3 linked regions of the Caldalkalibacillus thermarum genome follow. The protein of the gene in region 2 interacts with the protein of the main gene of each other region in a pairwise test. Links are inferred from orthologs where the notes say so. Each region holds a gene or a part of one and is shown on either strand. Other genes may lie near its edges. The genes, in order: ftsZ, IEW48_RS00765 and ftsA.

What was found.
Region 1: the proteins of IEW48_RS00765 (region 2) and ftsZ interact in binary tests that used the Bacillus subtilis proteins (3 or more experiments, as listed by UniProt). The link is inferred for Caldalkalibacillus thermarum from one-to-one orthologs.
Region 3: the proteins of IEW48_RS00765 (region 2) and ftsA interact in binary tests that used the Bacillus subtilis proteins (3 or more experiments, as listed by UniProt). The link is inferred for Caldalkalibacillus thermarum from one-to-one orthologs.

What each region holds. Positions count from the first base shown.
Region 1 is NZ_BMKZ01000004.1:95,826-99,089, forward strand. The notes cover bases 1-2,816. They hold ftsZ (cell division protein FtsZ), read left to right. Parts: upstream 1-755; coding sequence 756-1,877; downstream 1,878-2,816. Other genes in these bases: ftsA (cell division protein FtsA), read left to right, coding at 1-713; IEW48_RS02980 (hypothetical protein), read left to right, coding at 2,032-2,802. Outside these bases: IEW48_RS02985 (acyl-CoA thioesterase), read left to right, coding at 2,869-3,264. UniProt on the Bacillus subtilis protein: Essential cell division protein that forms a contractile ring structure (Z ring) at the future cell division site. The regulation of the ring assembly controls the timing and the location of cell division.
Region 2 is NZ_BMKZ01000001.1:145,910-151,736, reverse strand. What follows is about bases 1,787-4,675. They hold IEW48_RS00765 (septation ring formation regulator EzrA), read right to left. Parts: upstream 4,136-4,675; coding sequence 2,438-4,135; downstream 1,787-2,437. Other genes in these bases: refZ (forespore capture DNA-binding protein RefZ), read right to left, coding at 4,262-4,675; IEW48_RS00770 (hypothetical protein), read left to right, coding at 1,840-2,094; IEW48_RS00775 (glycine/sarcosine/betaine reductase selenoprotein B family protein), read left to right, coding at 1,787-1,821. In the rest of the region: IEW48_RS00785 (hypothetical protein), read right to left, coding at 1-276; IEW48_RS17360 (hypothetical protein), read right to left, coding at 432-554; IEW48_RS00780 (hypothetical protein), read right to left, coding at 567-785; more of IEW48_RS00775, read left to right, coding at 1,387-1,786; more of refZ, read right to left, coding at 4,676-4,882; IEW48_RS00755 (AtuA-related protein), read right to left, coding at 5,066-5,428; IEW48_RS00750 (acyclic terpene utilization AtuA family protein), read right to left, coding at 5,432-5,827. UniProt on the Bacillus subtilis protein: Negative regulator of FtsZ ring formation; modulates the frequency and position of FtsZ ring formation. Inhibits FtsZ ring formation at polar sites. Interacts either with FtsZ or with one of its binding partners to promote depolymerization.
Region 3 is NZ_BMKZ01000004.1:91,637-97,402, reverse strand. The notes cover bases 1-2,828. They hold ftsA (cell division protein FtsA), read right to left. Parts: upstream 2,137-2,828; coding sequence 865-2,136; downstream 1-864. Other genes in these bases: IEW48_RS02960 (DUF881 domain-containing protein), read right to left, coding at 2,664-2,828; IEW48_RS02965 (small basic family protein), read right to left, coding at 2,314-2,667; ftsZ (cell division protein FtsZ), read right to left, coding at 1-822. Also shown: more of IEW48_RS02960, read right to left, coding at 2,829-3,383; IEW48_RS02955 (DUF881 domain-containing protein), read right to left, coding at 3,384-4,109; IEW48_RS02950 (cell division protein FtsQ/DivIB), read right to left, coding at 4,087-4,899; murB (UDP-N-acetylmuramate dehydrogenase), read right to left, coding at 5,069-5,766. UniProt on the Bacillus subtilis protein: Cell division protein that is required for the assembly of the Z ring. May serve as a membrane anchor for the Z ring. Binds and hydrolyzes ATP. Also involved in sporulation.

The sequences.
Region 1 (3,264 bases), on a different replicon or contig from region 2:
CTTTGGCTACCAGCACGATCGCCCTGTCCAAAGATGAGAAAGCACTGGGGATTGTATTGGTTGATATTGGGGCGGGCCAAATGACCGTTTCCGTCTTTGAGCAAGGAACATTAATCAATACCACGGTTATTCCAGTAGGTGGAGAGTATATTACCAATGATATTGCCATCGGTTTAAAAACGCAAAGTAATGTTGCCGAGCAAATAAAAGTGAAACATGGCTGCGCCCTCATTGACGAGGCATTAGAAGAGGAAACATTTTCCGTGCCCCGCATTGGCAGTGGTACATTTAAAGAATTTAATCAAGTGGATTTGGCCCATATTATTGAACCTCGCTTGGCAGAAATGTTTGAGCTTGTTCAAAAGGAAGTTAAGCGAATGGGTTACTCAGAGGTGCCTGGCGGATATGTATTAACAGGTGGCGTAACGGCCATGCCCGGCGTATTGGAATTGGCCAAAGATGTTTTTCAAAATGCTGTTCGAATTGCGGTACCCGATTATATCGGGGTCCGGGAACCCCATTATACCGCTGCGGTGGGTATTATTAAGTATGCATTTCAAAACATGCGACAATCTGAAAAAGAAGTGGCCGTAGCGTCAGCAGCAAAACCGAATCAACGGCCAACAAGTCAAGAGTCTCAGCCAACGACACGGCCAGCTTACAAACAAAGTGTAAAAGAAAAGTTTAAAAACTGGTTTAAGGAGTTTATTTAAGTCATAAAGTCTAAAAGTGGGACAAGTTAGGGGGAGCAAGCTATGTTAGAGTTTGATATGGAAACTCAACAATTGGCACGTATAAAAGTGATCGGTGTTGGTGGTGGCGGCAGCAACGCTGTCAACCGCATGATTGAAAGTGGTGTACAAGGTGTTGAGTTTATTACGGTGAATACGGACGCCCAAGCACTGCAATTGTCAAAGGCAGAACACCGCTTGCAAATTGGTGCCAAACTGACGCGCGGTTTAGGAGCAGGCGCCAATCCGGAAGTAGGGAAAAAGGCAGCGGAGGAAAGCCGGGAACAAATAGAAAATGTTCTTAAAGGTGCCGATATGGTTTTTGTCACAGCTGGCATGGGCGGTGGCACAGGAACGGGTGCTGCCCCTGTCATAGCAGAAGTGGCCAAGGAATTGGGCGCGTTGACTGTCGGCGTTGTCACTCGTCCGTTTACCTTTGAAGGTCGGCGCCGTGCTGTTCATGCCAATCAGGGCATCGAAAATTTGAAGCAAAAAGTGGACACGCTGATTGTGATTCCCAATGACCGCCTGTTGGAGATTGTAGATAAAAACACTCCAATGCTGGAAGCATTCAGAGAAGCGGACAATGTGTTGCGCCAGGGCGTACAGGGAATTTCTGATCTGATTGCCGTGCCCGGCTTGATCAACCTGGACTTTGCTGATGTGAAAACCATTATGACCGAAAAAGGGTCAGCACTCATGGGCATTGGTGTGGCTTCCGGTGAAAATCGCGCCGTGGAAGCAGCTAAGAAAGCCACCTGCTCACCACTTTTAGAATCTTCAATTGAAGGAGCTAAAGGGGTGCTGATGAACATTACAGGGGGAACGAATCTGTCCCTCTATGAAGTAAATGAAGCAGCTGATATTGTTGCCGCTTCTTCTGATGCGGAAGTGAACATGATTTTCGGCGCGGTGATTAATGAAGACTTAAAGGATGAGATTGTGGTCACGGTTATTGCGACGGGATTTGACGAAGAGGTGCAAACCAACCGCTCACAGCCTGGTTTATCAAAGCAGCGGATGCCTATCAACAGCTCAAGTCATCGTACGGAACCCAAGGAAGACATCCATGCAGTCAATGCCACATACAATGAGAATGACTTGGATATTCCTACCTTCCTACGCAATCGTAACCGGCGCAGATAAGTCTATAAGGTCATTGCGGCAAATAAATAAGCCGGTAACAGATTAATATCTGATTTATGGGGCTGTCCCAAAAGAGTTTTTTAACTCTCTTTGGGTAACGGCCCCATTTTCATTAAAGAGAGGGAACTAAGAGAGTGAACACAACCAGGCTCTGGTGAATAAGTTAATATGGGCAAACACCTATGATGAGGAGCTGATCATTGTTGTGTGGCATTACGGGAAGAGGGCCAAACATTTAAACGGCCGTGTTTTGGACAGTTCCAAGGCCAAACAATTTCATTTGCAAAGGGAATCCCTCTATGCCGAAGGATTCGATTACACCCTTGCTAATGAAGTGACCACTGAACTGATCAACCGGTTTGTTGTCTATGACAAACGACAAACCGGCAGACAGCGGCATCTCTTTTTCGGCGCTGCAACAGCGGAGGGGGTTGTGCACTTTATTGACCAGCTGACAGAGGGGGTTGAAGTACGGATCATTATCAAAGGAAGGCCGGGATCGGGTAAATCGACCATGCTGAAGAGACTGGCCCAAAAAGCAGAGGAGCAAGGCCTGGAGGCAGAGGTGTATCACTGCGGTTTTGATCCCAACAGCTTGGATATGGTCATTCTGCCCCAATTAAAGGTGGCCATTGTGGATGGTACCGCTCCCCATGAGTTGGAGCCTGACAGGCCTGAAGATGAGATTGTAGATATGTACACCTGTTGCTTTACCAAGGATATTGACCAGCTTTACGCCTCTGAGTTACAAGAATTGGGCACCTTGTACAAAGCCCATGCCAAGCAGGGCATTGGCTGCTTGGCTGAGGCGAGAAAATACAGAGAAGAATTAAGAGAGATTTATCAGCAGGCAATGGACCATGAGCTGGCCAACCGGAAACTGGAGTGGCTGTCCCGCACCCTTTTAAAGGTTTCTTGTTCATGATATAATTTCTCAGTGGGACCATACTGATTGACCCTGTACTCATACCAGCAAAAGGAGAAATGGATCTTGAACCGCGAACGCCGTTCCATGAATGTCTCCCGCACTGTTCTGACCAAGATTGTTTTGCCTGGAGACACGAATAATCATAATACATTGTTTGGCGGCTTATTGATGAAGTATATTGATGAAGTGGCGGCCATTGCCGCAAAACGCCATACCCAACGGGATATTGTGACAGCATCCATTGACGGGGTTCATTTTCACAAGCCTATTTTAAGCGGGCATATTGTCACCCTTGAAGCATACGTTTCCTCTGTGGGTCACACTTCTGTGGAAGTGTTTGTCAAGATTATGACCGAGGATTTCCGCTCAAACGAACAAACGATAGCGGCCACATCATTTTTAACCTTTGTAGCCCTTGATGAACATGGCAAGCCGGCCCCGGTGCCTGAGGTCTATCCT
Region 2 (5,827 bases):
AGTACTCAACTCCTCCACTCTCGCAACCTGGAGCCGTTTCCTGATCTCCTCGTTTTCTTCAAAATACGCTCTTGCCTTATCATTTGATCTGATTAAATCCCGAACATATTCACTGTCAATTTTTGCAAGTTCAGCCTCAAAATCAAGACTTGTTTCCTCCTCTTCACTCACTTCCGCTGTTGCATATTCTTCATCAATCGTTTCTTCACCACACCCGGCCAATAAAAACAAGCTGACAAATAGCATTCCGACTGTCACAAAACGGAAAATGTTCATATCAATGCCCCCTACCAATTTTTTCAGGCACGATTATATCAAAGTCAAAAAATACAGACCAGCATTTCCCAAAAAAATGCCGGGTTCTCCCTAAACACCCAGCTTCCCCTGGCCGATAAACTCATAATTGGCTGTACAACCGGGCATGATATACTCTAACTGCCTTCAAAATTCTTGATCCCCGCCTTATATGTCTTGTAATTGCGAAGGTGATGCTCAATGGCCCTGATCTTTAGCGCTTTCTTCTTGGTTGTCCACCTGTCACGCGTAGCGATCACCTGATCAGCTCCTCAATTGATCAATGCATACAAAAGGGAAGGATCAAACTCTGTAAAATCCTCATCGCCTGGCCTCATAATAGCCAAATAAGTTGCATTTTCCGGCGTGACCCCCAACTCATCCAATGTCTCAAGCATCTCCTGGTCCGAAAAAGCATAACCGTGATACCCTATTTCTTTGCCATCCTCAGAATTGATCTTTTGTGGTATTCCACCCACAACCTGTGCCACCATCTGGCCACCTTTTAACCCTTCCTTTCAAACCTTGAACAAGCAACCCAATTCGCCCGGTGATCCGATCCCGGGCCATTGGTATTGATCCTTAAACCGCATAAGATTAGCTTCTCCCCAATCATCTGACATCAAGCTCATCTCCATCTGCATCCTGATCACTACTTTTATTTCTTTCTTTCTTTTTTCCTAGATTTCTTACTTTCTACTTTTCTATCTATCAATCTTATTTTACTTAACACCCTCTCCTGAAACTGGGATAACTCTCCCTCACCCCAAAACCCCCTTTGCGATCTGTGCCAACACAAACGCATCAGTAATCTCCTTACTCTCGTATCCCCAACGCTTATACACATGAATGGCCACGCTGATCTTATTCGCATTGTCATACGCTCCGGTAAACCTCTTCAATTGACCTGGGGCAACCTCAAGATAAGGGATCGCATTACTGCACTTAATTATCCTGTAACTCCATACAACGAGAAGTTATTTGGTTATTTTATAATAATTATAAGTTAATATTGATTATAATTTTGTATTTGATATAATTTCTTATAGAGATGATTACAGTTATCATTAATCCAGGGAGAGGAGTTGGATCATGCAAATCGCCAAAAAAGCAATACCGTACACACCAAACCCCAAACCGTTACATGAGATGAACATTATGATTGTCTCAACGGCCGGGGTGCACCATAAAGATCAGGAGCCCTTCAACACTGATCCGACTGTAGGTGATGCCTCCTTCCGTATCATTCCGGGTGATGTCAACTCTGCCGAGCTGACTGTGACACATGCAGCACCAAAGGAACATTATAATACGGATGCCCCCAAGGAAGACATTAACTGTGTTTTCCCCATTGACCGGCTCCGTGAACTTGCTGCAGATGGAGAGATTAAGGGCTTGGCCGAAAAACATATCACCATGATGGGTTACTCGATGAGATTAAAGAAAATAAATGAAGAAACTATTCCAGCTCTAGTCAAGGAAGTGGTTCGCTCCCAAGCTGACGGTGTTCTGCTCACGGCTGGATGACCGCTTTGTCACCGTACTGTGGTCACAGTACAACGCGCCATTGAAGCACAAGGGATTCCAACCACGCTGATCACCCTTGACGTGGAACAATCCAGTTTAATGCGGCCGCCTCGGGCCATACACCCGATGCAATTTGAGTTTGGCCATTCCCTTGGCAAACCTCATGATAAACACACCCAAACCAAAGTATTAATGGCTGCTTTGGAGCAGCTAACCATCAAACAAGAACCAGGTCAAATTCACGAGATCCATTTCCCGAGTTACAATAAATAAGCAGTAAATGATGAGGGAGCATCGCTTTTCATCATACATTGATAGTGAAATTGATCAAGGGACTGTCCTAAACTTTATTCGTTGGACAGTCCCTTTAAAACATTTTCAATGGCAAAAACTTTGACCGATAACCCAATGATCCCCAGCGAAATAATAACCAGTGCAAAGATTAAGCACAAGGCCACCACAGTTAAATGTGCAAGCTGTCTATAAACTGTTGGCAGATGGTATCTAGGCTCCATCCACACACTGTCGATCACTAAGGTACATATGACACCTGCAAAAAGAAGGGAGCCTAACGCTCCCTTTACTACACAGCTATATGACCTTTATATTCCCCTTATTACACTGAAACACTCTGCTTCCCTTCAAGCTTCTTCCGCCAGTTGCGGTCGGCGATATCCAACGCTTCTTCCGCCAGTTCAACCGCTTCCTGGAACTGCAAATCCCTGAAAGCCTGTTCGGCATCTTCCAGTATTTCTCTAACTTCTGCATGCTCCCGGCGGAATCGGTTCCCGAACTGAATCAATTGCTCCGCTTTTTGGGCTAACTCGATAACAATCGACGCAACTTGGGAAATGGACTGCACTTGTGTTTTAGCCTCTTTCAACTGATGTTGAACCCGATGCATGTCAATCGGGGTTTGTTCTAATGAGGCCTGCAGCTCCTGTAAGGCTTCGGCAGCAATGTTCAGGCCGGACTGTACATGATCAGGAAGACCAGGCAGATTGCTTTTACGCAAGTTGACCCTTACTTTAGTCAGATTCCGCTTTAATTCTTGAGCTTCCGCTTTGGCCTCCAATTCGTCCTTACGGATGGTTTGAATTTCTTCTTCAAAGGCTGCAGTTTTTTCCAAAAGCTGGTCGTAATGTTTAAAATATCGTTCCAGTTCAGGTTTCAAAGCAGGATACAGTTGATGCATTTTTTCGGGATCTACTTTTAGAGCATCATAGGTATGCTGCAAGGCCTTAAACATTTTTTGCAATGTTTCATGTTTGCTTTCCCATTCGCTATCCCAGGAATAGGCCAGTTTAAATTCGGACACCGTGCGTTTCAATTCATTAAATTTATCCAGCAGCGCCGCGTGCTTGTCATCCAGTTGCCCCAATTTCTCGATCACGTAAGCCTTGTTCTCCACTTCTTGTTCCAAACGCTGATAGATTTCTTCAATCCCTTCAAGCACATGGTCTTGCCAGTGTTTCATCCTCTCAATGTCTCCGTTTTGCATGTAAGCTACAACTTGATGCTTGGATTTAAGCATTTCGGCCAGCTGCTCTTCGGCTCCCGTGTGGCTTACCTGATACCCTTTCCTTTCCATTTCCTGTATGGCCTCTTCAACTTCTTGCAGCTTGCGGGGGATATCATGCTCGATGGTGCGGATGATATTGGGGCAAACCTCTATGGCTTCGTACAGTTCCTGACAGGCCTGATCAACCTTGTTCAGCAACTCCCGAGCCTGAAAATAATTGCCGTTGTTATGTTCCTCCTGGAATTGATGATACCAATCAACAGCCTGCTTATATTTGTCATACCACACCGGATAGGAAATGCCCAGACCCATGGCATGTTTGTGTAATAAACGCTTTAACTCTTGTAATTGCTCGTGCAACACTGTCATTTTTTCCCGGTTGCTCGTTTCGCTGTCAGTCAGCTGATCAATCTCTTCCTTGATCGTTTCCAACGTTTCTTCAACGCTCCATAATTTTTCCTGCGCTTCTTGTAAAAGCTGACGGCACGTGACCAAACGGAACCGCAGCGCATAATCTTCGATGTCAATCAGCATTTCTTCCAGATCTGGCAAGATATCGGTCACAATTTCTTCCCACTGTGACTTCCACTTTTCAAAGCTGGCTTCCGTTTCACCAGCCAGTTTTAAATTTTTCAAACGAGCCAATTCATCGGCGACGGGACGGTTTTCAATATCGTTTTTCCACTGTTCCAGCTTGTCTACCTGCTGGTAAATCCGACGGCGGTAAAGCAAACCTGCCAAATAGAGCAAAAAAACACAAATAATCAATAATAACGTTATTATCAGCCACATAGGAGGATCTCCACCTTCATCAACCCTTGTTGTTTCTCTGCTGTATTTAAAGTACATATCCGGTTTGAGAGCTTTTTCCGATCGAGAATATGTCCTTTATTTCGATGTTTTTATACAAAATCCCTGCTATCGGCAACAATTTTCTACAAAAAAATTTAGCTGCTCCAAATAACGTTGCTTAAACTCATCGGAGTGGGGTTCAATATAATACACTTTGCGGATCATCTGGGGTTGCAAAAAGGGCATGTACAATGTATTTAAAAGCTGCAAAGTAATCATTTCCACATCATTGCTTCGTAAAGTACCTGCCTGTTTTAACTCCTCTAACAAAGTTATATAATAATATTTCTCTTTGCCAAGGTAAACCGTCATAATTTCCCTGATCAATGTCGAGTCAATAGTTAATTCCCTGTAGATAAACCGTGTCATTTGATAATGTTCAAATAAATAATTAAAGCTGGCTGAAAGGGTAGACAGCAAACGTTGATAAGGTGTTAACTGCCCCTGGTCTATGTCATCAGCTTGATGCTGTTCAATCACGTTGAAGTATTCTTCATAAAATTGAACCATTAATTGTTCCAGGAGTCCCCTCTTCCCCTTAAAATAATAAGAGATCATGGCCGGGTTGACGCCCGCCCTCTGGGCAATTTGGCGCACAGTGGTGGAGTGGAATCCCTGGTAATAAAAGAGATCCAGTGCAGCTTGTTTAATCCGTTCCTTTGGCTTCTTCTGTACCCTGCTCTCCACCATGGGTCCCTCCTTGTCATGCTCATCCACTCTTTCATTCTAGCATAAGGCCTGCCTCTTTAGCAGAGGTAGACTGGTTCACAGGCACATGTTTTAGTAACTAAAAAAGCAGGCCGTCAAACAGCCCGCTTTCCGGCAGTTGTTATGCCCGTGGTCATCCGCTAGGGAGTTGGCACTCAACTTTTAACGGGGAGGAACTTGGATACAATGTTCCTCGGTTAACAACTCATCCGGCACTTCAATCTCCATCCGCAGCAGATTGGAGCCGAACGATTTGCCCAGGTTATCCGTTCTCAAGGATGACGGTGCCCCTCCCCCCAGCGCATCTTCCAGGACAAATTTAAGGGCATAAACATTGGGTACTTCGTAGCGGCTCACCTCCCCCTTCACCAGCGGTGCAAAATGGGCTTTCACTTTTTCTGGCGTGACTTCCCGTTTAAATACTTCATACATTTCTTTGGTTTTGGCAAACAGGCCCAGGTCACACGTATTGCCTTTATCTCCAGAACGGGCCTGGGCCACATAACGCAATTGCACCTTGGCCACTGTTCAAACCTCCTCCACATTAATTTGGACGCGGGATTCAACTTCAGCTCTGGGGATTAAGACGGACCACAAACCAAGCAGCTGACGCACGGTGTACATGTTAGCCAGTCCACCCACAAACGGCGGCCCATTCAGGGCAAGGGGCGGAAAGAGACGGCCAAACTGAACGGCTTCCTCCTTGGTGTCGGTGTGCACGGCAATGCGCACATAAACCTCGTTCAGCTGTTCTTCATCCACTGGATGGGCCAGCGGGCCGTGGATCGAATTGTAGCCAATATATTCGGTATGGATATCGTTCACCTTCAGCTCATACAGTTCAATCTGCTTGCGGATAATTTCATCCACTTTTCTCGCTTTCTTCAAGGCATCAGGCCAAGAGTAGCCGATCATGCCCGCTCC
Region 3 (5,766 bases), on a different replicon or contig from region 2:
TTCATAGAGGGACAGATTCGTTCCCCCTGTAATGTTCATCAGCACCCCTTTAGCTCCTTCAATTGAAGATTCTAAAAGTGGTGAGCAGGTGGCTTTCTTAGCTGCTTCCACGGCGCGATTTTCACCGGAAGCCACACCAATGCCCATGAGTGCTGACCCTTTTTCGGTCATAATGGTTTTCACATCAGCAAAGTCCAGGTTGATCAAGCCGGGCACGGCAATCAGATCAGAAATTCCCTGTACGCCCTGGCGCAACACATTGTCCGCTTCTCTGAATGCTTCCAGCATTGGAGTGTTTTTATCTACAATCTCCAACAGGCGGTCATTGGGAATCACAATCAGCGTGTCCACTTTTTGCTTCAAATTTTCGATGCCCTGATTGGCATGAACAGCACGGCGCCGACCTTCAAAGGTAAACGGACGAGTGACAACGCCGACAGTCAACGCGCCCAATTCCTTGGCCACTTCTGCTATGACAGGGGCAGCACCCGTTCCTGTGCCACCGCCCATGCCAGCTGTGACAAAAACCATATCGGCACCTTTAAGAACATTTTCTATTTGTTCCCGGCTTTCCTCCGCTGCCTTTTTCCCTACTTCCGGATTGGCGCCTGCTCCTAAACCGCGCGTCAGTTTGGCACCAATTTGCAAGCGGTGTTCTGCCTTTGACAATTGCAGTGCTTGGGCGTCCGTATTCACCGTAATAAACTCAACACCTTGTACACCACTTTCAATCATGCGGTTGACAGCGTTGCTGCCGCCACCACCAACACCGATCACTTTTATACGTGCCAATTGTTGAGTTTCCATATCAAACTCTAACATAGCTTGCTCCCCCTAACTTGTCCCACTTTTAGACTTTATGACTTAAATAAACTCCTTAAACCAGTTTTTAAACTTTTCTTTTACACTTTGTTTGTAAGCTGGCCGTGTCGTTGGCTGAGACTCTTGACTTGTTGGCCGTTGATTCGGTTTTGCTGCTGACGCTACGGCCACTTCTTTTTCAGATTGTCGCATGTTTTGAAATGCATACTTAATAATACCCACCGCAGCGGTATAATGGGGTTCCCGGACCCCGATATAATCGGGTACCGCAATTCGAACAGCATTTTGAAAAACATCTTTGGCCAATTCCAATACGCCGGGCATGGCCGTTACGCCACCTGTTAATACATATCCGCCAGGCACCTCTGAGTAACCCATTCGCTTAACTTCCTTTTGAACAAGCTCAAACATTTCTGCCAAGCGAGGTTCAATAATATGGGCCAAATCCACTTGATTAAATTCTTTAAATGTACCACTGCCAATGCGGGGCACGGAAAATGTTTCCTCTTCTAATGCCTCGTCAATGAGGGCGCAGCCATGTTTCACTTTTATTTGCTCGGCAACATTACTTTGCGTTTTTAAACCGATGGCAATATCATTGGTAATATACTCTCCACCTACTGGAATAACCGTGGTATTGATTAATGTTCCTTGCTCAAAGACGGAAACGGTCATTTGGCCCGCCCCAATATCAACCAATACAATCCCCAGTGCTTTCTCATCTTTGGACAGGGCGATCGTGCTGGTAGCCAAAGGTTGTAAAAAGATTCCCGCTACCGACAAACCCGCCCGTTCAACACAGCGGACAAGGTTATGTATCGCTGTTTTTGACCCGGTAATAATGGTGCCTTCCATCTCCAGGCGGACACCTATCATTCCACGGGGATCAGTAATTTCCTCCAGACCGTCTACAATAAATTGTTTGGGCACCACATCAATTATTTCTCGCTCTGGAGGAAGCGCCATCACTTTTGAAGCATCTATGACCCGGTTGATATCTTCTTCCCCGATTTCTCGGTCAGGGCTGGAGACAGCAACAACCCCTTTACTAGGAAGCAGCTGGATATGATTCCCTGCTATACCCACAAAAACATCTTGTATGGATAAGCCGACCATCCTTTCCGCATTATCCACTGCCCGGCGGATAGATTGAACGGTTAGATCTATGTCAACAATGGATCCTTTTTTTATGCCCTCGGAAGGACTTGTGCCTACACCAACAATATTAATCGTGTTGTTAGCCAGTTCGCCTATAATAACCCGTACCAAGGATGTTCCTATATCTAAACTGACAACATAACCGTTGCTATTCATGCTGTCGCACCTCCTCTGACATGATCGTCCCAGCGTTTCACAGTTCAATAAAACCAGATCAATATATCAACATTGTATCACAGATTTATACCATATACATTTTTAATTCAACATCTTTTAGCCATTTCCCTTTTTTATTCAAACTTTTTTCTCTTTTTTTGAAGCAACAGCCGACCCCTACACGGAAGGCTTCCCCGCCCGTTTGTTGAGCAAGATACGGCGAATCACAGCAATGTTATTAAACAGGCGCACACCGAAAGCAAAAATGGCGGCCAAATACAAATCAATACCAAGATGCACGCCCAAGAAGGCTAAGCCTACAGCCAAGAGCGTGTTAAAGAAAAAACCGGAAACAAAAACCTCAATATCAAAAGCCGATTGGAGATAGGCTCTCAACCCTCCAAACAGCGTATCCAAAGCTGCCAAAACGGCGATAGACAAGTAGTTGGCATAAGCCGGGGGAACGGTTAGGTTTGAAGTCAGCCCTAGCAAAATACCGACAACCAAACCGAGAACAGGAAGCCACTTCATCTATTGTCCTCCTTAACAGGCTTCAGGAATTGAAATTCAATGCTCTGGGAATAAGCAGGAACCGTCAGTAGTGCCTTTTCTTCGAAGGTGACATGATGACTGACCATATCAAAGTATTCTTCCAATCCAGCCAGCTTCAGGGCCGGGATCAGCGTGGAAGGATCGCCGATGACTTTAATCTCATATGGAGGGGAGACAGGAATGGTATTGATCAAGATCCTGTCTTGGACATTGCGGATCGCTGAAGTGGCAATAATGCGCTGCCCATTAATCGCAATCGCTTCTGCACCATAAGCATTTAACTCATTCACAATTAAGCGGAGATCTTCATCGTAGATAACCGGATCAAATTCATAAGCTTCTTTCCCCTCAAGCTCCCTCTGTTCAATGCGGATGATGAATCCTTTGCCCTGCACCTCTTCCAGGCCAATCATTTCCCTGAGCCTTAAACGTTCTTTCTCCATGACCTCTAAGGGATCTTGATCCTGAGCGAGGGACCTTTCATACTGCTGTAACAGTTGATTGTATTTCGCAATTTCTTCGAGCAGGGCTTGGGATCGCTCCCGTTCTTTTTTCAGCTCCAGACGCAAATCATTTAACCCTCTGGTTTCTCTTTCCTCTGGAAGGGAAGTGGAAGCATATTGAACAGCAACCATCAGCCCCAAAATAAAGCAGACAAAAGTAAAGGTTAACACCACCTTGAGATCCCTGGTCATTTACAACTCCCCTACGTAGGCAGGTAAAATAATCTCATCCTGTTTCTCAACTGTGACGGTGATGCCCCACGATTGGAGCAGCTCCACATATCCTCCTGGAAGATGGAGCGCCTGGTATAAAACGTCAGGGTCACCTACAGCTGCAATTTGAAAGGGGGCACTTGACTTGATCCCATTGACAATAATCGTCGGCCCTACACAGCGAATAGCGGTTGTCTGGACAAAACGCTGACCGTTAATGCTAACCCCCTCTGCACCAGCAGCAAACAATTCATTAACAACACCGCGAACATCCTGCTCATGGACAATATAGTCATTGGGATCAAGCGCCTCATCGGCATAGTCCTGGTCATCCAAGGTTACGATCACACCAGGCCCTTTTGCTTCTATCAGACCGGCCAAAAGACGGTAAGATTCGAGCTCTGAGTAAATTTCAGCCAATTTACTCTCCATCTGGGACATCTCTTCTTCCTTTTCGCTGACTTGAAACTGTAATTCCCTTAACCGTTCTTCCAGTTGCACGTTTTCTTTTTGGGCATCGATCAGTTTCTCCCTGAGTTGATCTTCAGCTTCCCAGTGTGCCACTGACTTGGAAGATTCCTCCTGCTCCAGTGCAAGCTCCTTGGTATAGTTGTATGAATAGGCTAACAAATACCCTGCACACAGCAACACAACCGTTAAAAGCAAGTGGATGCGCGTGACCTTAATGGCGATGCTCTTCTTCATCTTCCACCCCTTCTGTCTGGTCTTCTGTCTCGTCCGTTACTTCTCCCACTGGGCGTTCTGCCCAGGTTCCGTCTAGCAAATAAATGATGCCTTCATGTTGAGCACTTTCTTCTAGCTCTTCCCGGATATGGGGATACCAGCCCATTTGTTCACTGAAGCGCCGAATTGAAGTTCTGACCTCAAAACCATCCACCATATACAGTGTCAGCCGGTACGGATCAGAGAGGGTTGGCGTCAGGACAATCTCTGAGATCTGGCCGGTTACAACGGGAGACAGCTTGGTCAGCTCCCGGCTTAATTCGACCAAACCTTCCTGGTGGGGCCAGTCCGTTAGAATAGGATTTGTCACCCGTTCCCCTTCCCAGGTTTTATCTAAAATATGACCGTTACTTAAGACCGGAAACAACTCGCCGTCTTCTGACCAAAAGGCAACCACATCATGCTCTTCAACCGAAATGTACAGCCGGTTGGGAAACTCCCGTTTCACTGTAGCCTTCTTGATCTCCGGCAAAACCTCCAGTTTCTCTTCCACTTCCCCAAGGCGGAAGTCAAAATAGGACATGCCTTCTGTCAGCCCAGCCTGATTCAAAAGGCGTTCCCGGTCTGCCAGCCGGTTGTGTTCAATCACAATTTCGCCCAGACGCGACAATGGCGATTGCATGTAAATAATGACTAAGATAACCATAAAAAAAAGGATGGCTAGCAAGATAAACTGCCGGTTAGCTTTTTGCCGTCTCTGTTCTTTGTATCTAGGAATTCGATCATCAACAATCACTTTTTGTCCACTCATTACAAATTCCCATCCAATCACAAAAAAAGATGAACCGGTAAAAAAACGGCATATCGCATGCCGTTTTTGTCTGTATACCTGCTCTTCTGGTCTCTTCTTAATTATATCAGCATGTTAAAAACTGGACAATAGTCACACCTTGCCCCCTACACAATGAAGCGCACCACCATCACTCTTCACCAACAACTTCCACCTCAGGATGCATCTCAACGCCGTATTTTTCAGCAATCGTATCCTGAATATGCTTGATGAGCGCTAATACATCCTTTGCCGTTGCATTTCCCAAATTGACAATAAAATTGGCATGTTTGGTGGAAATTTGGGCATCTCCAATGCGAAACCCCTTTAATCCTGCCTCTTCGATCAAGCGCCCGGCTGAGTACGGTTTAGGATTACGAAAAACGCTGCCGCAGCACGGCTGTTGCAGAGGCTGGGTTTGTTTGCGGTAATCCTTATTCTGAGCCATTGTCTTCAAAATCTGTTCCCGATCGCCCTTCTTCAGCTTAAAGGTGGCCTCCAGACAAATACCTTTGCGCTCATTTTGTAAAATTGAAGTCCGATAGGAGAATTTTAGTTCTTCATTACTTAAGGTGGCAAGCTCCCCATCATCAAACAAAATTTGGGCAGAATGCAACACACGTGAAACATCCGACCCATGAGCCCCTGCATTCATGTACACAGCCCCGCCAACAGTACCGGGAATGCCACCAGCAAACTCCAATCCGCTTAATCCTTGCTTAGCTATAATTGTGGCCAGCTTGATGAATGAAAACCCGGCTCCTGCGGTCACCTTTTCACCCTCAATGCGCAGATAGTCCAGGCCTTCTCCAACTTTAATGACCGCGCCGCGTATCCCGCCATCCCTAA